DNA from 3 places in the Streptomyces sp. NBC_01089 genome. Region 3 is predicted to be linked to each of the others. Evidence: riboswitches for the same ligand, from Rfam matches in the RefSeq annotation. Region 3 holds a riboswitch; each other region holds the start of a gene.

Region 1 (7,708 bases), 6.2 Mb from region 3:
TCGTCGACGTAGAGGATCCCGCGGTGCGCGTCGGCCAGCAGCCCCGGCTCGAACGCCTTCACGCCGTCGGCCAGCGCGCGCTCGATGTCCAGCGCGCCGACCAGCCGGTCCTCGGAGGCGCCGACGGGCAGTTCGACCATGCGCGCGTCGCGTGACACGCCGTCGGCGGACTCGTGCGGGCCGTCGGGACACGCCGGGTCGGGCGCGCCGGGGTCGCACGAGAAGCGGCACCCCGGGACCACCGGGACAGCGGGCAGCAGCGCGGACAGGGCCCGCACCGCCGTACTCTTCGCGGTCCCCTTCTCACCGCGCACGAGGACGCCGCCGACTGCCGGGCTGACCGCGTTGAGCAGCAGCCCCAGACGCAGGTCGTCCATGCCCACGACAGCGGTGAACGGGTAGGGCGTGGTCACTTCGGGATCACTCCTTCGGATGCTCGGGTGACAGGTTCGGGTTCGGTGACGGGCCGGCGTCCGGATCGCGGCGGTGCGCCCGGCGGTGCCCCCGGTGGTACGAAGGGGAGCCCCGCCGGAGCGCCCGACTCGATCAGCGCGAGCAGCCCGTCGGTGTCCGCGTGTTCCTCGATGAGGTCGCCCAGCCGGTCCAGCTGCTCCTCGCGGAGCACACCGAAGCTGGTGTCGGGAGCCGGTACGAAACGCCGTCCGGCGACAGCGGCGACCTCGCGCAGGAAGGCCCGCCGGAAACCGTCGCTCTCCAGCGATCCGTGCCAGTGGGTGCCCCACACGGAACCGGCGCGGCAGCCGTCCAGGAAGGGGGAGCCGCCCAGCACATCGGCGACCCCGTGGTGGATCTCGTACCCGTCGACACGCTCCCCGAGCGCCTCGCCGGCCGGCCGCGCCAGGGTCTTCTCCACGGCGAACCGCACCCGCACGGGCAGCAGTCCGAGCCCGTCCACGGACCCGGCGCGCGATTCGACCGTGTCGTCGATGTGCTCGCCGAGCAGCTGGAAACCGCCGCAGATGCCCAGCACGGGCCGGCCCTCGGCGGCCCGCCGGGCCAGCGCGGCGGCGAGCCCGCGCTCCCGCAGCCACTCCAGGGCGCGCACCGTGCCGCGGGTCCCCGGCACGATCACCAGATCCGCGTCCGCCAGCTCCTCCGCACGGTCCACGAACCGCACCACGACGCCCGGTTCGGCCGCCAGCGCGTCCACATCCGTGAAGTTCGACATCAGCGGCACGGCGCACACCGCGATCCGCAGCACGTCCTGCCCGTACGGCGCCGACACGGGGGGCTCGCGCACCGTGCCGCGCATCGACACCCGCAGCCCGTCCTCCTCGTCGATGCCGAGACCGTGCGCGTACGGCAGGACCCCGTAGGTCCGCCGCCCGGTCAGGTCCTGGAGCATGTCGAGGCCCGGTTCGAGCAGGGACACGTCGCCGCGGAACTTGTTGACCAGATACCCGGCGACGAGCGCCTGGTCGTCGGCGGCCAGCAGCGCCGTCGTACCGAAGAACGACGCGAAGACCCCGCCCCGGTCGATGTCGCCGACGACGACCACCGGGAACCGCGCGGCGCGCGCGATGCCCATGTTGACGATGTCGGTCCGCCGCAGATTGATCTCGGCGGGGCTGCCCGCTCCCTCGCAGATCACCGCGTCGTACGTGCTGCGCAGCTGGTCCAGACAGTCCGTCACCGTGCCGAGCAGCGCCTCCTGCCGGCCGCCGTGGTAGCCGCGGGCGCTCATCTCGCCCACCGGCTTCCCCATCAGCACGACCTGGCTCGACCGGTCGCTGCCCGGCTTGAGCAGCACCGGGTTCATCAGCGCGGTGGGCTCGACCCGCGCCGCCTGCGCCTGCATCGCCTGCGCCCGCCCGATCTCCGCGCCCTCGCGGGTGACGAACGAATTGAGCGACATGTTCTGCGCCTTGAAGGGGGCGACCTTCACCCCCCGGCGCACCAGCCACCGGCAGATGCCCGCCGTGACCACGCTCTTCCCGGCGTCCGACGTCGTTCCGGCCACCAGCAGTCCGCCACTCATCCGCGTACCTTCCTCACCACGAGAGCTGTCGCGAGCGCCAGCAGCGACACCCGGCGCGACAGCCGCACCGCGCGCTCGATGTCCGTGTGGTCCACGGGCCGGCCGCCGCCGTTGAGCACCGCCCGGTGCTCGGCCCGGCCGCCGTACGAGAGGGTGCCGCCGAGCCGTACGCCGATGGAGCCTGCGAACGACGCCTCCACCGGGCCCGCGTTGGGGCTCGGGTGGCCGCCCGCGTCCGACCGCCAGGCCCGGACGGCGCCCAGCGGATCCCCGCCGGCGATCACGGCGAGTGCGGCGGTGAGCCGGGCGCCCGGCCAGCCCGCCAGATCGTCGAGCCTGGCCGAGGCCCAGCCGTACCGCAGATACCGGGGCGACCGGTGGCCGACCATCGCGTCCAGGGTGTTCACCGCACGGAACCCGACGAGCCCCGGCACCCCCGCCAGCGCGCCCCACACCAGGGCGCCCACCACGGCGTCGGAGGTGTTCTCGGCCACGGACTCCACGACGGCCCGGGCGATCTGCTGGGCGTCGAGCGCCTGCGGGTCGCGCCCGCACAGATGCGGCAGCCGTTCCCTGGCCGCCTCGATGTCACCGGCGGCCAGCGCGTCGCCCACCGCGCGGGCTTCCCGCCCCAGCGAGGTGCCGCCGACGACGGCCCAGGTGGCGGCGGCGGTCAGCGCGACGCCTGCGGCGGCACGGCCGCGTACGGCACGTCCGGCCAGGACGGCGGCGCCCACCGCGCCCCCGGCGCAGACCGCGGTGTGCAGGACGCCCCACCCTCGGTGGTCGCGCCACAGTCGGCGCTCCACGGCGGCGGCGGCCCGCCCGAAAACGGCGACCGGATGTCCGCGCCGTGGGTCGGCGAGAAGGAGGTCTGCCAGGAGGCCCGTGGTGGCGCCGTACACGAAGACACGCTCGGCACGCATGGGGTCAGCAGGCCGGTACGCCTCGAAGGGCTCTCACAGCGGCCGCATCCGGGGCTCCGGGCGGTTCGGGCAGCAGGCGGCCGCGCATGGCGTAGTCCTCACTCAGGGTGTCCGCGCCCTGGTTCGACGTGACCGGCGGTGAGAGTTCCTGGCTCCCGGGGTGCGACCCCCGGTGACAGTGGCGGGACCGCGCCGGATTCGCACCGGACTTCCTCTCCTGCCGCCGTATTGGCCCCGGCAGTCCACCACGGTCGGCGAACACCCGTCAACTCACCCTTGACCTGCGGCGGGACAGTGTGCCGAGCCCCACACGGGCCCTGGCCGTCAGGCGACGATCAGATAGATCCCGTACGCCACGGCCGCCGCGCACAGAGCGAAGCAGAGGTAGGCCCCGGCCCGTGCGGCCGGTACCGGGCCACGGCCCGTACCGGCGGGTGTCGCGGCGGCGGGTGCGGTGGCGGTGCCTGCTTCCGGCGCGGGCTTGCGTGCCAGGCCCACCACGCCGAGCGTGAACAGGCCCACAAGACCGACGGTCGCCACCAGGCTGACGCCGAAGACGGTGCCGAGAGCTGCCCAGTCGATGTCCATGGTGCGGTGTCCTTCTCCTTCAGACCGTGGCGGGCCGGGTCGGCTCCGGTGCGGGGCCGCCCGGTGCGGGGATGGTGGTCCGCAGACCGTCGGGGACCGCCGCTCCGGCCGGCGGCGGGGTGACGGCCGCGATGGCGGTGGTGACGACCCCGGCGGGCTCGTCCGCAGCGGCGGGTTCGTCGGGGGTGACGCTGTGCCGGTCGACCGGTGTGCGGCGGGACAGCGACCAGATGACACCGGAGCCCGCGACCAGCAGAACGGCCACGGCCCCGATACCCCAGGGACCGCGGCCGGTCAGGAACTCGGCGCCCGCGCCTACGACCGCGGCGGCGGGCAGGGTCAGACACCAGGCGACGGCCATCCGGGTCGCGGTCGACCAGCGGACCACCCCGCCCTTGCGGCCGAGTCCGGCGCCCATCACGGAGCCCGAGCAGACCTGGGTGGTGGAGAGCGAGAAGCCGAGGTGCGATGAGGCCAGGATCACGGTCGCGGCACCGGTCTGGGCGGCGAAGCCCTGCTGCGGCCTCAGCTCGGTGAGCCCCTTGCCCATGGTCTTGATGATGCGCCAGCCGCCCAGGTAGGTGCCGAGTGCGATGGCGGTGCCGGCGGAGACGATGACCCACAGGGGCGGGTTCGAGCCGGGCGCGATGACCTTGCCCGTGACCAGGGCGAGGGTGATGACGCCCATGGTCTTCTGCGCGTCGTTGGTGCCGTGGGCCAGCGAGACCAGACCGGCGGACGCGATCTGGCCGGCCCGGTAGCCCTTGGCGGTGGACTTCTCGTCCGTACGGCGGCCGATCCGGTACGTCAGCCTGGTGGCCAGCAGCGCGGCGACACCGGCGACGACCGGTGCGGCGACCGCGGGGAGCAGGACCTTGGTGACGACCACGTCGCCGTTGACACCGGACGAGCCGACCGACATCAGCGTGGCTCCGATGAGCCCGCCGAAGAGTGCGTGGGAGGAACTGGACGGCAGACCGAGCAGCCAGGTCAGCAGGTTCCAGAGGATGGCACCGACGAGTGCCGCGAAGATCACCTCGGTGGTGATGCCCTGTTCATTGATGATCCCGCCGGAGATCGTTTTGGCGACCTCGACGGACAGGAAAGCCCCGACAAGGTTGAGCGCGGCGGACATGGCCACCGCGGTCTTCGGTTTGAGAGCGCCGGTCGAGATGGTCGTCGCCATCGCGTTGGCCGTGTCGTGGAAACCGTTCGTGAAGTCGAACACGAGAGCGGTAATGATCACGATCCCAAGGAGCAGGGTCAAGTGTTCCATTTACCTGGGCAATCGTTCGAGGTCATTGACGAGATGAACGTAGGCAACCCGGGTGAACGGAAGATGAACTGGGCCGGGCGCTGTGGTGACCCTGCCCGGACGCGCCCGTTCCGCCTTCCGCGGGGCGCTTCCCGCCGGGCGTGCTTCCCGCCGGGCGTGCTTCCCGCGGGGCGTGCTTCCCGCGGGGCCGCGGCGGCGTACCGGGGCGCCAGGGGGCCTGGCATCATCGCGTGGACCGGGCACCGGATGCCCGGGGCGGCCCCGGGCCGGCCGGGCGGGACAGATGTGATGGGGGAGAGGCAGTGGCGTCCGACGAGACCCATGAGCTGAGCGTCGAGGGGACCGGTCCGCTCGCGAGGGCCTGGCACGATGTCGTCGCCACCGCCCGCAGGACCGCGTCCGAAGGGCTGGTCGTCGGCACATCGGGCAATGTCTCGGTCCGCTGCGGCGAGCTGATCCTGGTCACGCCGAGCGGAGTGCCGTACGAGAAGCTCGGCCCGGACGACACGGTCGCCGTCGACCTGGACGGCCGCCAGGTGCTCGGCGAGCTGAAGCCGACCAGCGAACTGCCGCTGCACCTCGCCGTCCACCGCGCCACCAGCGCCACCGCCGTGGTCCACACCCACGCGGTGCACGCGACGGCGGTCTCGCTGCTCGTCCCCGAGCTGCCCGCCGTCCACTACATGGCCGCCGCGCTGGGCGGCCAGGTGCGGGTCGCCCCGTACGCGCTCTACGGGAGCGACGAGCTGGCGGCGAACATGCTCACCGCCCTCACGGACCGCTCGGGCTGCCTCCTCCAGAACCACGGCACCGTCACCTACGGCAGCTCACTCGACCAGGCGTACGACCGCACCGCCCAGCTGGAGTGGATGTGCCGGCTCTGGCTCACCGCGTCCGCCGTGCCGGGCCGCACACCGTCCCTGCTCTCGCCGGAACAGCTGGCCGCCGCCACCGAGAAGCTCAGGGGATACGGCCAGAACGGCTAGGGCGCGTCCGCCCACGTTTGCTCCGGTCGGCTGGCAGCCGGGCCCGCCCCCACCGACACTGGAGGAGTGCGCCCGGCAACCGCGACGGCAACGGCCGTCACCACTCTGATCGGCGTCGGCGCGGCCGCAGCGGCGGCCGCCCGGCTCGCCGCCGACGCCGCGCTCAGGGCGCCGCACGGCCGGGCCCTGCCCGCCGAACCCCGGCTCTCCGTCCACGCCACGGCCCCCGGCCGGGTCACCCTCACCCGGTGCCTGGCCTCGCTGCGCCCCGGTGTGTACGGGCTGGAGGGCCCCGGGGTCCACGCCGTCGTCGGACCGGTGATCGACGGCGGCTCCGAGACCGCCGACACCGTCGTGCGCCGCCTCGACCGCGTCACCTACGGCACGCTCGGCCCCGGCACCAAGGCCAGACTCACCCCGCAGGTGTACGTGGGAGACCCGCGCTCCGCGCTCGGGATCGACCACGCCGACGTGGACATCCCCGGTGAACTCGGCTCCTCTCCCGCCTGGTTCGTGCCCGGCCCCCGCCCCACCTGGGTGATCACGGTGCACGGCCGGGGGACCGGCAGGGAGCACCCCATGAACGTCCTGGGCTTCCTGCACGAGCAGCAGTTCCCGGTCCTCGACATCTCCTACCGCGGGGACACCGGCGCCCCCGCGTCCCCCGACGGCCTGGGTCACCTCGGCGCGTCCGAGTGGCGCGACCTGGACGCGGCCATCCGCTACGCCGTCCGCTACGGCGCCGAGCACGTCATCCTGCACGGCTGGTCCACCGGCGCCGCCATGGCCCTGCACGCCGCGGCCGGCTCGGGGATGCGCGACCGCATCAGCGGCCTGGTGCTCGACTCCCCGGTGCTCGACTGGGAGGCCACCGTCGGCGCGCTGGCCTCGGCCCGGCGCACCCCGGCCGTCCTGCGGCCCCTCGTGGTGCGGGCCGCCCAGGGGCGTACCGGTGTCAACGGCGACCGGCTGCGCGCCGCCGCCGACCCCCGGGCGCTGACCGTGCCCACCCTGATCTTCCACGGCCCCGACGACCGGGTGGCCTCCTGGCAGCGCTCCGTCGAACTCGCCGCGGACAAGCCGACGTTGGTGGAGCTGCGGACCGTGACGGGCGCCCCGCACGGGGCCATGTGGAACGCGGATCCCGCCGCCTACGAAGAGGCCATGCGGCGCTTCCTGACCCCGCTCATGTAGCACCCCGTACGGCACCCGGACAGGTCCCAGGGCATGGAGGTCCGCCCCCGTACGCCCTGCGTCAACCTGTAGCGAGGGGTTCCGTTTGGGCTTTCGGCCCGTCAGAGGCAAGACTGCTCCCCGTGACGTCCCGTAACCCGCGCGACTCCAGACTCCGCCTCGTCCGCCCCCGACCTCTGGTCACGGCCCGCCGTGTCGTGAGCAACCGGCCCATCCGCCCCGCCCCGCGCCCGCCCGCCGGTACCCCGGCCCCGGCCGAGCTGGCCCGCCAGGCCAGGGCGGTCCTCGCCGACGCCGTCCGGATCGCCCGCTGGGCGGGGGACGCCCGGCCGGTGCGGGGCGGGGCGCTCGCCGCACCCGCCACCGAACACGCCGTACGCGCCCTCGCGTTGACCCCGGAGGCGGTCCGCGCGGGCTGGGACCGCGCCCGCCTCGCCGGACTCGTCGAAGTGCACGGGGACATCGCCCGCCCCGGCTGGCGGCTGCGCGCCTGGGACGGTGACGACAGCGCGGTGCTGCGCGGCTGGGTCGCCCTCTTCGACGCCTGGTCGATCGTCCACCCGGCCGCGGCCGATGTGCCGGCCACCGCGGTGGCCGAGGTCGTCGAGGCCGTACCGCAGGTCCTCTCGCTCCTCCAGCTCTCCGCCGGGCCCGTGACCGTGCCGGCCCTGCTCGACCTGCTCCAGCAGCGCGTCGCCGAACTCCACGAGGAGCGCTGCGAGGTCCCCTACGGCCCGCA
Region 2 (7,708 bases), 990 kb from region 3:
CCGGACTGTGCGTCCCGACGGTCACGGCGGCTATACCGGAGTGGCGCTTGACCGCGGTTTTCCGCTGCGTCTCTTCCGGCTTCCGGTCCTGTGCGTGCATCACATTCTCCTTCTGCTGAGTGCTCAGCTTCCCTCTGCACAAGCGCGCGGTACAAGCCTCCGTCATCGAACGGGCGCAACAGACCGGAAACGGGGTTGAAGCGACGAACGCCTGGTCGGCGTTGCCCTGTGTCATGGTCCGCCCGACCACGCCGCGGGCAGCACCTCGTCGACCGGCCCGCGGATCGCACAGCGGCCGCCGTCGAACAGCGCGGCCTCATCGGCGATCGCCCGCACCGCGGGCACGTCGTGGCTGATGAACAGCAGGGCCGTTCCGGCCGGGGCGAGCAAACCGGGCAGCGCGTCGATGACCTGCTGCCGGGAAGCGGTGTCCAGCGCCGCTGTCACCTCGTCGCATATCAGCAGCGCCGGTCGCGCGGTCAGCGCACGTACCAGCGCACACCGCTGGAGCTGGCCACCGGACAGGCGGCCCGGGGTCCGGTGCAGCAGCGTCTCGTCAAGTCCCAGCAGCCGGGCGGCCTCCAGCGCCCCGGCCGTCGCCTCCGCTTCCGGCAGACCGCGCAACAGCCTTGCGGTGTCGGCGAGTTGCGGCAGGACCTGACGGTGATCCTCGAAGGAGCCGGCGCTGCTCTGGTGCACGTACTGGACGACGCGCCGCTGTGCGGCCGACCGCCGGTCGACACGGCCCGGGAGCGGTCGGCCGTCGTACCGCACTTCTCCCCGGGACGGAGTGGTCAGTCCGGCCAGCACCCGGGCGAAGGTCGTCTTGCCCGCGCCTGACGGACCCAGCAGCGCGGTCCTGCTGCCGGGCGGGAACGCCATCGACACCGGCCCGGCGAGCGGATCGCCGGACCGGCGGCGCACGACGATCCCCGTGGCGGCCACCCCGGCGCGGTCCCCCGCGGTGGTGGCTGCCGGGCCGGGATCCGGCACTGCGCCTGCGACCCCGCCCGCGCCCGCGCCCGCGCCGACGGGGAACTCCGCGGCGAGCAGGGCCCGGGTGGCCCGATGGCCGGAGCCGGCGGAACCTGGCCCGGGGTCACCGGGGCCAGGGCCGGGGTCACCGGGGGCGGGGCCGGGAACACCGGGGCCAGGGCCGGGGCCAAGGCCACCCGCGCCACCCGCGCCACCCGCGCCACCCGCGCCACCCGCGCCACCCGCGCCACCCGCGCCACCCGCGCCACCCGCGCCACCCGCGCCGAGGATGTCCGCCGTCGGCCCGTCGTCCACCGCTCTGCCGTGCTCCAGCACGATGACCCTGTCGGCCGTCTCCCGCACCAGCCGCAGGTCATGGCTGAGCAGCAGCACCCCCGCGCCGCCGTCCGCGAGCCCCCGTACCGTACGGCCCAGCGCCTGGGCGAGCGCCGGGTCCAGGCCGCTCGTCGGCTCGTCGAGCACCAGCAGCCGCGCCCCCGTCACCAGGGCGGAGGCGAGTGCCAGACGTTGCTGCTGGCCGCCGGAGAGCTGGTGCGGAAAGCGGCGGTGGACGGCCTCCCACTCCAGGCCGGCGTCGGTCAGCGCCCGGCGCGCGGCGGGCTTCCGCGCGGCGCGCCCCGGGTGGCCGAGCGCGGCCAGCTCCGTCAGCGCGCCGCCGGACCGGCGGACCGGGTCCAGCACCGTCTCCGGATGCTGGGGCAGATGCGCGGCCCGGCCTGCACGGGCCGCGGAACGCCGGGACGGCTCCAGGAGCAGCAGGTCCGTGCCGCCCAACAGCACCTGTCCGGCCAGCCGTACGCCGCCCCGGGAGCTGCCGAGCGCCGCCAGGCCGAGCGTGGTCTTGCCGCTTCCGGAAGGCCCGACGACGGCGGTGACGGTCCCCGGCGGCACGGTCAGTGCGACCCGGTCGAGCAGCGGCCGGTCCGTCCCGTCGGCATACGCGGAGACCTCCGGGATGTCCAGCAGCGGCACAAGCCGCGCAGACCGCTCAGGGCCCACAGGCCCCACAAGCCGTGCGGGCCGCGCAGGCCCCACAGGCCGCTCAGACCGCTCAGGGACAGAACCCTTCATCGGGGCTTCCTCCTCCGTGCCAGCGCACGGTCCACGAGCAGGTTGCCCCCGACACACAGCGCCGTCAGCAGTCCGGCGGGCACCAGCACCGCCGCGGGCTGGGTGAACAGGGCGTCGCTGTTCCGCTCGATGAGCACCGCCCAGTCCGGCGAGGCCGCGGGCAGCCCCAGGCCGAGGAAGTTGGCGGATGCCAGCAGGTACAGCACCACGGAGAATCTGCCGCCCGCGTCGGTGGCCAGCGGGGCGGCCAACTCCCGTGCCAGGTGCCGGAGGTGGATGTACGCCCAGCCGCGCCCCTGCATCCGAAGCGCCTCGACGACCGTACGGGCGCCCGGCGCCAGAGCGGCTCCGCGTACCAGCCGTGCCACGGCCGGGACTTGGAGCACCCCGGCGACCGTCACCAGCCAGTACCACTCGCGGTGCCCCGTCGCGGCCAGCGTCATCAGCACCAGCAGCCCGGGGAAGGCGAGCAGCAGGTCGAGGCCGCGCATCACCGTCTCGTCGATGCCGCGTCGCGGGCCCGCGGCCAGCAGCCCCAGCGGCACCCCGGCGGCCATGCCGATCAGCAACGCGCCCAGGGCGCTGCCCAGTACGGAGGCGCCGCCGTGCAGGACGAGCCACAGGACGTCGCGGCCCAGTACGTCCGTACCGAGCGGGTGCCCGCCGCCGGGCGGCTGCGACGGCAGCGCGCCCTCCGCCGACGGCGCGGTCCCGGCCGCCCACGGCCCCAGCAGGGCCACGAGCACCGGCACGCCGAGCAGCACCGGAGCGGCCCACGGCCGACGGGGCCGACGAGGCCGAGCACTGCGCACGGCATCGGCGCAGCCATCCGCATCGGCCGTCCCCCACTCCCCCAATGCCTCCCGCTCTCCCCGCGTCCCCCGCTCCTCCGCCGTCACGCGGTCACCTCGCGGTGCGGGGCCAGCCGGTGCGCGGCCAGGTCGCCGATGAGGTTCACCGCGACCGCCGTACCGGCGAACAGCAGCGCGTACGTCTGTACTTGGGGCAGGTCGCGGTTCTGCACCGCATCGACGAAACCGTTCCCGAGGCCCCGGAAGCCGAAGACCGCCTCCACCAGTACGGTGCCGCCCAGCAGCCCCTCCACACAGCGCGCGAACTGCTGCGCGGCGGGCCCCAGGGCGCCGGGCAGCACATGCCGCAGCACCACCGTCCGTTCCGGCATCCCCAGCAGCCGCAGATGCGCGGCGACCGCACTGTGCCGCCCCGCCGCCACACCGGCACGGATCTGCCGCGCCAGGTCACACAGATGCCGGGCCGTCAGTACGGTGACGGGCAGGACCAGCACGGCCGGCTGGGCCAGCAGCGCCGCCGTGTCCATGCCGACAGCGGTGGCGGGCAGCAGCCCGGCCGTCAGTGACACCGAAGCCACCAGCAGCAGCCCGAGCACGAACTCCGGTACGGCGTGCAGCAGAACGGCCGCCGTGTTCAGCGTCCGGTCGACGCGGCTGCCCTCCCGCAGCCCCGACACCGTGCCGAGGAGCGGCGCGAGGACGGTGACCAGGACCAGCGCGGGGACGCCGAGGAGCAGCGTCACGCCGATACGGCGGCCGATGTCGTCGCCGACCGGCAGCCCGGTCGTCAGGGAGTTCCCGAGGTCGCCGGTGAGCAGGTGGCCGAGCCAGTGGCCGAAGCGGGACCAGGCCGGCTGGTCGAGTCCCAGCCGGCTCCGCAGCGACGCCACCTGCTCGGGCGTGCCGAGTTCACCGCGGAGCACGTCGGCCGTGTCACCGGGCAGCAGCGAACCGACCGCGAACACGGCGACCAGCACCATCAGGCACTGCACGACCGCCAGCAGTGAGCGCCGCAGGACATAGGCGCGCACGTCAGCCGAGGCGGACCCGGTCGAACCGGGCCCAGTCGTGCGAGTTGGGAGGTGCGGCACGCAGCCCCCGGACCGAGGGGCCGATCGCGTCGTTGGCGTCCGAGAACGCCCATACCAGCAGCCCGGACTCGTCCCGGGCGATCTTCTGGGCGCGCGCGAGCAACGCCAGCCGGTTCCGCTCGTCGCGGGTGGTGCGGGCGTGTTCGAGCAGCGTGTCGAACTTCTTCGACGCGTACTGCGTCTGGTTGCGGGCCGCCCCGCCGCGTACCCGCTGCTGGAGGAAGTCGGACACCGGCAGCGTGGACGTGGTGTTGAAGGCGGCGACGCCCTGCGTCCTGATCTCGCTGAAATATGTACTGGAGGCACGGGTGTTGGCGGTCAGCCTCAGCCCCACCTCACGCAGCTGGCGTGCCATCAGGTCCGCTGCCGTCTCCCAGGTGGCGTCGACGGAGCTGGTCTCCACGGTGATGTGCAGCCCCTCCGCGCCGGCCTCCTTCACCAGCCTCCGCGCCTCGCCGACGTCCCGTTCGCGGGGCTGGAGACCTTGCGGGTAGCCGCGCAGGCCCAGCCCGAACAGGTCGTTCCCCACCTCACCGTGCCCGGCCAGCGCGACCCGGACCAGCGCGGCCCGGTCGATCCCGAGCTGTACGGCCCGTACCAGCCGGGGGTCGTCGAAGGGCTTCCGGCCTATTCGCAGCAGCAGTTGCTGGGCGGTGGCCCGTTCGGCGGTCAGCACCCGCGTCGAGCCCTCCTTCTTCAGCCGGTCCACGGAGGCTCCGGCCATGTCGGATGCGTAGTGGACCTGCCCGGACAGCAGCGCGTTGAGCCGGGCCGACTCCTCGTTCGCGGGGACGATCTCCAGCTCGGCGATGTGCGGGGCGCCGTCCCAGTGGCCGGTCCAGCGCCGGTAGCGTGCGGTGCCGCCGGGTGTGAAGGAGACATAGGTGAAGGGGCCGGAGCCGACGGGCTTGCGGAAGTCCTTCGTACCGTCGGGGATGATCTCGGTGCCGGGGCCTGCGAAGACGGTGGGGAACTCGAAGTTCGGCGCCTTCAGGGCGAAGACGACGGACCGTTCGCCGTCGGCCCTGGTGGTGTGGAAGTCGATGGCCGACAGCAGCACCTGCGAGGGGGAGCCGGTGGCGGGGTCGGCGGCGCGGCGGTAGCTGTAGAGGACGTCCTTCGCCGTGACCGGTTTCCCGTCGTGGAACTCCGCCTTGCGCAGACGTATCCGCCACCGGGTGCCGGACGCGTCGCTCTCCCAGGACTCCGCGAGCCGCTCACGGACGGACATGTCGTCCGCGTAGGTGCCGAGGGTGTCGTACAGGGCCTTGGCGCGGGCCTGGTCGACGAAGTTCGGGGCGACGTGCGGGTCGAGGGTCTCCTGCGAGCCGCCGGCCGTGAACGCGGCGCGGAACCGGTCGCTCCCCCCGCCGTCCTTCGCGTCCGCACCACAGCCGGCGAGCAGCCCGGAGGACGCGGCAAGGGCCAGGGCGCCTCCGGCGGCCAGCACACTACGTCTGCCGGGGCTCGGCGGGCCGGCCGGCGCGGGCCGGTTGCCGGGTTCGGGCCGGTATCGCGGCTCCGTCCGGGCATGGGTCGTCACAGTCGATCCTCTCCGGGGTTTCCTCGCCCCTGCTGTCGGACCGGCGACGGGTCAGTCTCCTGGCTCCCGGATCATCGCTCCCCTCCGCCTTCCCGTCCGCGCCTGCGGACAGTGACGTACAGGAGGGTCGCTTCCCGGTCACAGTGGCGGGACCGCGCCGGACTCGCACCGGCTTCCTGATCCCCGTCGCCTCGTGCGCTCATTGTGTCGCACGGGCCGGCGGGGGCCGTAACCCGGCTCACGCGGACACCCTGGAACCCCCTGGAACCCATTCGAAATTAGGTTAGCCTACCCTTAACAAAGTGATTCCGGGGTGGTGTACGCCCACCAGGGCGCGCACCAGCCCCGCCCCCTCATCGGCTGGAGTGATACATGGCTGCCGGATCCACCACCGCACGCCCCGTCCAAGCGGCGTTCCGCGTCTTTCCCGTCCAGGTGGAACGAGCCGTCCGGCTCACCCCGCAGATGGCCAGGATCACCTTCACGGGCCCCACGCTCTCCGGTTTCCGGACCGGCAACCGCGACCAGCGCGGCAAGATCCTGTTCCCGGCCCCCGGCCTGACCGAGCCCCTCCTGCCCGAAGGCGCGGCCGAGAGCGGGTGGTACGCGGCCTGGCGGACGATGCCACCGGAGACCCGGCCCGTCCTGCGCACCTACACCTTCCGCGCGCAGCGCACCGATCCCGACGAGGTCGACATCGACTTCGCACTGCACGGCGACGGCGGCCCCGCCGGCCGCTGGGCCGCCGCGGCCCGTCCCGGGGACCGCGTCCTCCTCGTCGGCCCGGCCCGCGAGGACGCGGGCGGCGTCAACTTCCAGCCACCGCCCGGTACGCGGTCCATCGTGCTGGCAGGCGACGAAACAGCCCTTCCCGCCATGGCCTCGATCGCCGAAGGGCTCCCGCCGGGGCTGCCGGTCCAGATCTTCGCCGAGGTGGCCGGCCCGGCCGAGGAGCAGCCGCTCCCCGCAACCGCGCAGGTCACCTGGGTGCACCGCGGCCATGGCCCCTCCCCCCTGCTGGACGCCGTCCGGGGCGCCGTTCTGCCCGACGCGGCGCCCTACTTCTGGCTGGCCGGAGAAGCGTCCGCCATCAAGGAGTTGCGGCGCCACCTGGTGCGGGAGCGGGGTGTCGACCGCGGTTCGGTGTGCTTCCAGGGGTACTGGCGGCGCGGGCTGACCGAGGACCAGGACGACAGCACCGCACCCCCCTCCCCGTCGGACCCCGTGGACGACTGAGCGCGTCGACGCGCGCCCGGCGGCCTTCGAAGAGCCCTCCCGCTCCTCTTCGAAGGCCGCCGGCCGTCCCTCCGCAGTTCTCCGGATCAGGCCGGATCAGGGACCGCGCCCTGTCCGCGCGCCCCCGACCAGGCCGCCCACAGCGCCGCGTATCCCCCGCCGGCCGCGACGAGTTCGCCGTGGGTGCCGTGTTCCACGATGCGGCCGTCCGCCAGCACCAGTACGCGGTCGGCGCGTACCGCCTGAGTGAGCCGGTGGGCCACCACCAGTGCGGTGCGCCCCTCGAGTGCCCGCTCGGCCGCCGCCTCCAGGACCCGCGAACCCGCGCTGCCCGCCTCGGCGGTGGCTTCGTCCAGGACAGCGATCGGCGGGTCCGCGAGCACCAGCCGGGCCAGGGCGAGCTGCTGCGCCTGTACGGGGGTGAGGCGCAGGCCGCCCTGGCCGATCCGGGTGGCGAGACCCTGCGGCAGTGCCTGCGCCCAGTCCCGCGCGTCCACCGTCTCCAGGGCGGTGAGCAGTTCGGACTCGTCGGCATCGGGCCGGGCGAGCCGGAGGTCGTCGGCGAGTGAGCCGGCGAAGACATGCGTCTCCTGGTTCACCAGGGCCACCGTGCGCCGCAGCAGTGGGGCGGACATCGCGTCCAGCGGCACCCCGCCCAGCAGTACGCGGCCCTCGGTGGGCCGGTGGACCCCGGCCGCCAGCCTGGCCAGGGTGCTCTTTCCGGCGCCGGTCGTGCCGACCACCGCGACGCGCTCCCCTGCGGCGAGCCGGACATCGGCCCCGTGGAGCACCCGGTGGCCGGAGACATAGGAGTGGCCCACCCCGCGCAGTTCGACGGTGGCGCCCGTGGTCCGCGTGGTGTCCGCCTCGCCGGTGAGGGGCTCCGTCAGCTGGGCGAGCCCCAGGACGCGGGTGGCGGCGGCTCCGGCGGACTGCACCTCGTCGAAGGACGACAGCAG
Region 3 (7,708 bases):
GCGTCGATGCTGCGCCGCGCGTCGGCGCGCACGGCCTGGCGGGGCTGGTCTCCCGTCGTCGGGACGTCCGTCATGGGGTCTCCTTTTGCCAACCGGAACAACGTTCCGTATCGTGATGGTGGAACGTTGTTCCGCTTCTGCCAGCGTATCGCGCTGCGGCGGAACGCCCCACCCCAGGAGGACCACCATGAAGTACCGCACGCTGGGCCGGACCGGCATCAAGGTCAGCCCCTACTGCCTGGGCGCGATGATGTTCGGGGCCATGGGCAACCCCGACCACGACGACTCGGTCCGCATCATCCACAAGGCGCTGGACGCGGGCATCAACTTCGTCGACACCGCCGACGCCTACGCGCGCGGCGAGTCCGAGGAGATCGTCGGCAAGGCTCTCAAGGGACGCCGCGACAACGTCGTACTGGCCACCAAGGCCCACCTCCCGATGGGGGACGACCCCAACCAGCGGGGCAACTCCCGGCGCTGGCTGGTCCGCGCGCTCGACGACTCGCTGCGCCGGCTGGGGACCGACCACGTCGACCTCTTCCAGGTCCACAGGCCCGACCCGGACACCGACGTGGAGGAGACCCTCTCGGCCCTCACCGACCTGGTGCGCGCGGGCAAGGTCCGGGCCATCGGCGGCTCCACCTTCCCCGCGTCGGACATCGTCGAGGCCCAGTGGGTGGCGGAGCGGCGCGGCCTCCAGCGGTTCCGCACCGAGCAGCCGCCGTACTCGATCCTCAACCGGAGCATCGAGCGTGAGGTGCTGCCCGTCTGCGAGCGGTACGGGATGGGGGCCCTGGTCTGGAGTCCGCTCGCGGGCGGCATGCTCACCGGCCGCTACCGCAAGGGCCGGCAGGCCGACACCCACCGGTCCGGCTTCGGCTTCAAGCACCTGGTCGACGAGCGGCGGCTCGACGTCGTCGAGCAGCTCATCCCGCTCGCAGACGAGGCCGGAATGCCGCTGAGCCATCTGGCGACGGCCTTCGCGGTCTCCCACCCCGGCGTCACATCGGCGATCATCGGCCCCCGCACCATGAACCACCTGGACGACCTGCTCGCAGGCGCCGGGACGGTCCTGAGCGACGAGATCCTCGACCGGATCGACGCCATCGTGCCCCCGGGCACCGACATCGGGACGCTGGACATGGCCTACAACCCGCCGGCCGTCGAACGCGCCGTCCTGCGCCGCCGCCCGGCGGATGAGCGCTCCGCCGCCTGACCGGCCGCCCCGGTACCGGCCTTCCGGTACCGGCCCCGGAACCGGCCCCGGCCCCGGAACCGGCCCCGGAACCGGAACCGGAACCGGCCCCGGAACCGGAGGGCCCGGCCGGCAGTGGCCGGCCGGGCCCGTGGTGCCGGGGGTCAGGCGTCCCCGGCGGCCAGTTCGGCGCGGACCTCGCGGGCGGCGCTCACCAGGTTCTCCAGGGATGCCCGGGTCTCGGGCCAGCCGCGGGTCTTGAGCCCGCAGTCCGGGTTGACCCAGAGCCGTTCGGCCGGGATGGCCTCAAGTCCCTTGCGGAGCAGGGCTGCCGCTTCCTCCGCGCTGGGCACGCGCGGGGAGTGGATGTCGTACACACCGGGCCCCGCCTCGCGCGGGTAGCCGTGCCCGGCGAGTTCGCGGGCGACCTGCATATGGGAGCGGGCCGCTTCGAGGCTGATGACATCCGCGTCGAGGTCGTCGATGGCCTGGACGATGTCGCCGAACTCCGCGTAGCACATGTGCGTGTGGATCTGGGTGCCTGGCCGCACACCGCTGGTCGTGAGCCGGAAGGACTCGGTGGCCCAGTCCAGATACGCGGGCCGGTCGGCGGCGCGCAGCGGCAGCGTCTCCCGCAGCGCCGGCTCGTCGACCTGGATGACCGAAGTCCCTGCGGTTTCGAGGTCGTTGACCTCGTCGCGGAGGGCGAGGGCGACCTGGCGTGCGGTGTCGCCGAGCGGCTGGTCGTCGCGGACGAAGGACCAGGCGAGCATGGTGACGGGGCCGGTGAGCATGCCCTTGACCGGGCGGCCGGTCAGCGACTGGGCGTACGTCGTCCAGCGCACCGTCATCGGCTCCGGCCGGGAGATGTCGCCGGCGAGGATCGGCGGGCGGACATAGCGCGTCCCGTACGACTGGACCCAGCCGTGCTGGGTGGCCAGATAGCCGGTGAGCTGTTCGGCGAAGTACTGCACCATGTCGTTGCGTTCGGGCTCGCCGTGCACCAGGACGTCCAGCCCCGCCTCCTCCTGGAAGGCGATCACCTGCTGGATCTCGGCCCTGACGCGCTCCTCGTAACCGGCACTGCCGATGCGCCCGCTCCGCAGCCCGGCGCGCGCCGTACGCAACTCGGTGGTCTGCGGGAACGAGCCGATCGTGGTGGTCGGCAGGAGCGGCAGCCCCAGGTGGGCGCGCTGGGCTGCGGCCCGCTCGGGGTACGGCTGGGGGCGGTGCGCGTCGGCGTCCTTCACGGCCGCGGCCCTGGCCCGTACGGCGGGGTCGCGGGTGATCGCCGATGCGGCCCGGGAGGCGAGGACGGCGCGGTTGGCGGCCAGCTCGGCCGCGATGGCGCCGGTCCCTTCGGTGAGCCCCTTAGCGAGGGTCGCGATCTCGGCGGTCTTCTGCCGGGCGAAGGCCAGCCAGCGCAGGATCTGCGGGTCGACATCCCGTTCGGCGCTCGCGTCGAGCGGGACGTGCAGCAGCGAGCAGGAGGCGGCGACGTCGACCCGGTCGGCCAGCCCCAGCAGGGTCCCCAGTGTGGCGAGCGACTTCTCCAGGTCGTTGACCCAGATGTTGCGCCCGTCGACCACACCGGCGACCAGCCGCTTGCCGGGCAGCCCGCCGACAGCGGCCAGCGCGTCGACATTGGCCGCGGCCGTACCGGTGAAGTCGAGCGCCAGGCCCTCCACCGGGGCCTTGGCCAGCACAGGCAGGGCGTCACCCAGCCGGTCGAAGTAGGAGGCGACCAGGAGCCTGGGGCGGTCGGTGAGCGAGCCCAGTTCGCGGTACGCGCGTGCGGCGGCGTTCAGATCGGCGGGGGTGCGGTCCTGGACGAGGGCCGGCTCGTCCAGCTGGACCCACTCGGCGCCCGCTGCCCGCAGATCGGCGAGCACCTCGGCGTAGACGGGCAGCAGCCGGTCCAGCAGGGTGAGCGGTTCGAAGTCGGCCGCCACGCCCGGCGCGGGCTTGGCCAGCAGCAGATAGGTGACCGGGCCGACCAGTACCGGGCGGGCGGCGAGCCCGAGCGCCAGCGCCTCCCTGAGCTGCCCGGTCTGCTCTGTGGAGTCGGCGCTGAACACGGTGTCCTGGCCCAGTTCGGGCACCAGATAGTGGTAGTTGGTGTCGAACCACTTGGTCATCTCCAGCGGCGCCACGTCCTGGGTGCCGCGTGCCATCGCGAAGTAACCGTCGAGCGCGTGGGTTTCGACCGCCTTGCGGTGCCGTTCGGGGACAGCGCCGACCATGACGCTGGTGTCCAGGACATGGTCGTAGTACGAGAAATCACCGGTCGGCACCTCCTGGATGCCGGTGTCGGCCAGGCTCTGCCAGTTCGACCGGCGCAGAGCCGCCGCGGTCTCCCGGAGGCCGTCGGCGCTGACGCGGCCCTTCCAGTAGCCCTCGACGGCCTTCTTCAGTTCCCGGTTCGGGCCCTGGCGGGGGTAGCCGTACACGGTGGCCCGTGCTGCCGCGGCTGCGGGCTTCGCTGTCACGGAAATCTCCTTCGCGAGATGACTCCTTGAGATCCCGGGGACGGGACGCGAGCGCGAAGGGATGACGGAACCGGGCGGTCCGCGCGTGCCACCAGGCACGGCTGTCCGCCGGTATACGCGTCGACCCGCCCACGAGGTCACCGGGATGTCCGCACGCGATCGGTCACGTACGGGCAACGGGCAGGTCTTCGGACTTGTGGGCGCGGGCACCCGGAAGGGCATCCACCTACTGGCCGTCGCTTCCCAGACCCGGCCGGGCCCAGTGCGTATGACGGCGGTCGTTCCCACTCACCGCTGCGGGGCAGTCCCGGATTTCCACCGGGTTCCCTCTTACGACGCATCCCGCCTGGCGGACGGGGCGAACCAGTTGCACCCGCCAGCCTAGGCCGAGATGTCTCTCCGTGGAGACATCCGCCCACATCGCGGACCGGTCGTGGACCGCGGCGTGAGACACCGGCCCTCCGGGTCCGGATGGCCTAAATGCCGCTATCCGGTGATCAACCGGGCACATACTGCACAGGCACGGGCCACCCCAGGCCCCCGGCGCCGCGGCCGTGCGGCAGAGCGCGGCCCGCGCCCCGAGAAGGACGGAGCACTCATGATGAAGCGCCTCACCAAGGCCGCGACAGCGGCGGCAGCCGGCCTCCTGCTGCTCGGCACCCTCGCCACCGCCACGGCCACCGCGGCGAGCGGGACGTCCGCGGCGCCCGGCGGTGTGCTGGGTCCCGGCGGCTACAAGGGACTCCGGCTCGGGCAGTCCGAGAGCGACGCGGAGAAGACCGGCCTGCTGGTGAACAAACAGACCACGCCCGGCTGCGACTTCTACCGCCTCGCCGCGAGCGAGGGAAAGCCGAACCTCGGCGGCGGTGTCTTCGTCGAGCCGCACAAGGGCGTGGTGGTGATCACCGGGACGAACCTGATCCGCACCCCCGAAGGGATCACCATGGGCACCGGCCTCGACCGGGTCAAGGCCGCCTACCCCCGGCTCACGAAGGTCGGCGACTACATCTTCGAGACCCCCGTCCCCGGCGGCACCCAGGACGAGCGGTACCGGTTCGCGGTCGACGAGCAGAACCTCGTGGCTGACTTCGCCCTGGAGGCCACGGACCGGGGCACCTGCGACAGCTGAGGACGGAGCGGGGACGGAGCGGGGACGGAGCGGGGGCGGGCGGGGCTCCCGGGTCGCCCTACTTCTTCACTCCGAGCCCCGCCCAGATCGGTGCCGATGCGGCGTCCGGCCCGGCGGCCGGATCGCCGATCTCGGGTACGTCCGTACTGGGCCGCCACGCGTGGGGTGCGACCAGACCCGGATCGATCAGCTCCGTGCCGTCGAAGAAGCGCAGCGTTTCGTCCCGGGTCAGGGGCCGCAGAGCCGTGCCCTCGGTCGCGAAATCGTCCTGCAGGGTGGCCGAACCACCCGCCAGCTCCCGTGCGAACACCGATATCACCAGACAGCTGCCGACGGGCAGGGCGTCCATCAGACGCCGGACGACGGCATGCGGCTCGTCCTTCGGGTCGATCCAGTGCAGCAGCAGGCCCATCGTCAGGGCCACCGGCTGCCCGAGGTCGAGTGTGTCGCGCAGTTCGGCGGAGGCCAGGATCGCCTCCGGATCGGTGAAGTCGGCCTGGATATAGGCGGTACGGCCGACCGTGCTGCTGATATGCAGGGCCCGGGAGTGGGCGAGGACGATCGGATCGTTGTCCGCGTACACCACCCGGGATTCCGGCGCGGTCTCCTGCGCGACCTCGTGCAGATTGGGTGAGGTCGGTATGCCCGTGCCGATGTCGAGGAACTGCCGGATGCCCGCCTCACCGGCGAGATACCGCACGGCGCGCAGGACGAACTCCCTGTTGAGCCGGGCGGCCAGCTGGACCGACGGCATCTTCTCCGCCACGGTCGCGGCCATGGCCCGGTCGGCCGGGTAGTTCGTCTTGCCACCCAGGAAGACGTCGTAGATACGGGCTGGATGGGCCCGGTCGGTACGCAGGTCGATCGGCGCACGCGCGTCGGTGTGGCTCATCCACTCGTCCGGTGACGGCAACGGAATCTCTCCCTCAGGTCTCAACGCTATGGGACGATAGTGAACTTGATCCGCGGTCATGTCCAACACGGGGGTGGTGCGGGCACCACCATGGATCCGGGTCCCAAGCCTCCTGACGCGCGGCGCTGTTCGGAGCAGGCTTTCCCTGTCACCGACGGAAGATCCGGCAGACCGCTGCCGGCCGTCGGCCACGAAGGGGGAGAGCGGGATGGCCAGTCACACGCGGCGGAGGATTCTGCAGGGTGCGGCGCTCACGGCGGCGGGGAGTGTGGTCGGGGGTCTCGGGCTCGGCCCCTGCGTCTCGTCGGCGTCCGCGGCGGACCTGGCGTCCACGGCGGACCCGGCGCCGGGGGAGGGGGCGCGGTCGTTCCCCTTCCTGGAGGGGGCGTTCGCGCCCGTCACCGAGGAACTGACCGAGTACGGCCTCACGGTGACCGGCCGGGTGCCGCGCGACCTGGACGGCCGCTATCTGCGCACCGGACCCAACGCGCTCGGCATCGAGGACCCGCGGGCCCACCACTGGATGCTGGGCGACGGAATGGTCCACGGGGTGCGGCTGCGCGACGGGCGGGCCGAGTGGTACCGCAATCGCTGGGTGCGCTCCTCCCAGGTGGCGAAGAAGCTGGGCGAGAAGTACCGGGGAGAGGTGCCGCCCGACGACTTCGCCGCCAACACGCACGTGATCCCGTACAAGGGACGCATCCTGGCGCTCCAGGAGAGCGGACCGCTGCCGTACGAACTGGACGGCGAGCTGAACACGGTGCGCCCGTACGACTTCCGGTCCACGCTGGAGGGCGCTTTCACCGCGCACACCAAATACGACGCGGCGGCCGACGAGCTGCACGCGGTGGCGTACTACCCGACGTGGGACCACGTCCGGCACATCATGATCGACCGGACCGGCCGGGTGGCGCGGTCCACCAGGATCCCGGTGGCCGGCGCTCCGATGATGCACGACTTCGCGCTCACCGGGACGTATGTGGTGATCGTGGATGTGCCGGTCACCTTCGACGCGGCGGCCGCTGGGGCGGGCGCCGCCGTGCCGTACCGCTGGAACGACAAGCACCCGATGCGGCTTGGCCTGCTGCCCCGTACGGGCGGCGCCACACGGTGGTTCGAGATCGACCCGGTCTACTACTCGCACACCCTGAACGCGTACGACCAGGGCGACACCGTGGTGCTGGAGTTCACCTCGATGCCCGCCCCGTTCTATGCGGCGGGCCGGGGCAACGGCGGGCCCTCCGCGACCGGCACCCCCACGGTCAACCGGTGGACGGTCGATCCGGGCAGCGGCCGGGTGGCCGCCACCCGGCTCGACGACCGCCCGCAGGAGTTCCCCCGGATCAACGAATCGCTGGTGTCCCGCAGGCACCGCTTCGCCTACACCGCCAGTGCCGCCGAGATGTGGGTCGCGTACGAGACGGTCGACGGGGTACCGCCGGACGACACATTCACCAACTGCCTGGTGAAACACGACATGCTGCGCGGCAGCACACAGGTGCACCGCTTCCCGAGGGGCGCCGCCGTCAGTGAGCCGGTCTTCGTGGCGCGCCGGGGCGCACGGGACGAGGACGACGGGTACGTCCTGGCCTATGTGAACGACCCGGAGCGCGGAGCGACCGACCTGGTGATCCTCTCCGCGCAGGACTTCACCGGGCACCCGCAGGCCCGTATCCAGCTGCCGGGCCGGGTGCCGCTCGGTTTCCACGGCAGCTGGGTGGCGGACGCCTGAGGACCGCCCCGCTCACAGGTCGCCGAACCGCAGATCCGCCACCGTGGCAAGGAAGTTGCGCACCGAGGGAGTGTCCTGCCGGTCCGCGCGGCACACGGCGGAGACCGTGGAATACGCAAGAGGGTCGGTCAACGGTACGTACCGCAGGGCGGGGAGCCGCAGGACCCGCAGGCAGTCGGGAACGATGGTGACGCCCGTGTTGGCGGCGACAAGCCCCAGCAGGGTCGGGAACTGCACCGCCTCCTGGGCG

Evidence for each region. A riboswitch is a leader RNA that binds a small molecule or an ion and turns the genes downstream of it on or off. The one in region 3 is predicted to bind cobalamin.
Region 1: linked by a shared signal. The riboswitch ahead of OG510_RS29905 (cobalamin biosynthesis protein) and the one ahead of metE (5-methyltetrahydropteroyltriglutamate--homocysteine S-methyltransferase) in region 3 are both predicted to bind cobalamin.
Region 2: linked by a shared signal. The riboswitch ahead of OG510_RS06460 (ABC transporter substrate-binding protein) and the one ahead of metE (5-methyltetrahydropteroyltriglutamate--homocysteine S-methyltransferase) in region 3 are both predicted to bind cobalamin.

The regions. Positions count from the first base shown of each region.
Region 1 is NZ_CP108660.1:6,659,463-6,667,170, forward strand. Features, by position in the region: gene OG510_RS29895 (putative cobaltochelatase) at 1-413, opposite strand, end outside; gene OG510_RS29900 (cobyric acid synthase) at 410-1,999, opposite strand; gene OG510_RS29905 (cobalamin biosynthesis protein) at 1,996-2,925, opposite strand; cobalamin riboswitch at 3,047-3,188, opposite strand; gene OG510_RS29910 (hypothetical protein) at 3,250-3,513, opposite strand; gene OG510_RS29915 (anion permease) at 3,533-4,789, opposite strand; gene OG510_RS29920 (class II aldolase/adducin family protein) at 5,092-5,775, shown strand; gene OG510_RS29925 (alpha/beta hydrolase family protein) at 5,842-6,969, shown strand; gene OG510_RS29930 (hypothetical protein) at 7,092-7,708, shown strand, end outside.
Region 2 is NZ_CP108660.1:1,447,698-1,455,405, forward strand. Features, by position in the region: gene OG510_RS06440 (hypothetical protein) at 1-250, opposite strand, end outside; gene OG510_RS06445 (ABC transporter ATP-binding protein) at 232-1,968, opposite strand; gene OG510_RS06450 (ABC transporter permease) at 2,064-2,819, opposite strand; gene OG510_RS06455 (ABC transporter permease) at 2,963-3,910, opposite strand; gene OG510_RS06460 (ABC transporter substrate-binding protein) at 3,912-5,513, opposite strand; cobalamin riboswitch at 5,566-5,694, opposite strand; gene OG510_RS06465 (siderophore-interacting protein) at 5,886-6,749, shown strand; gene OG510_RS06470 (ABC transporter ATP-binding protein) at 6,836-7,708, opposite strand, start outside.
Region 3 is NZ_CP108660.1:458,715-466,422, reverse strand. Features, by position in the region: gene OG510_RS02085 (TetR/AcrR family transcriptional regulator) at 1-74, opposite strand, end outside; gene OG510_RS02080 (aldo/keto reductase) at 188-1,216, shown strand; gene metE (5-methyltetrahydropteroyltriglutamate--homocysteine S-methyltransferase) at 1,360-3,684, opposite strand; cobalamin riboswitch at 3,846-4,067, opposite strand; gene OG510_RS02070 (hypothetical protein) at 4,283-4,813, shown strand; gene OG510_RS02065 (SAM-dependent methyltransferase) at 4,872-5,705, opposite strand; gene OG510_RS02060 (carotenoid oxygenase family protein) at 5,935-7,458, shown strand; gene OG510_RS02055 (LysR family transcriptional regulator) at 7,471-7,708, opposite strand, start outside.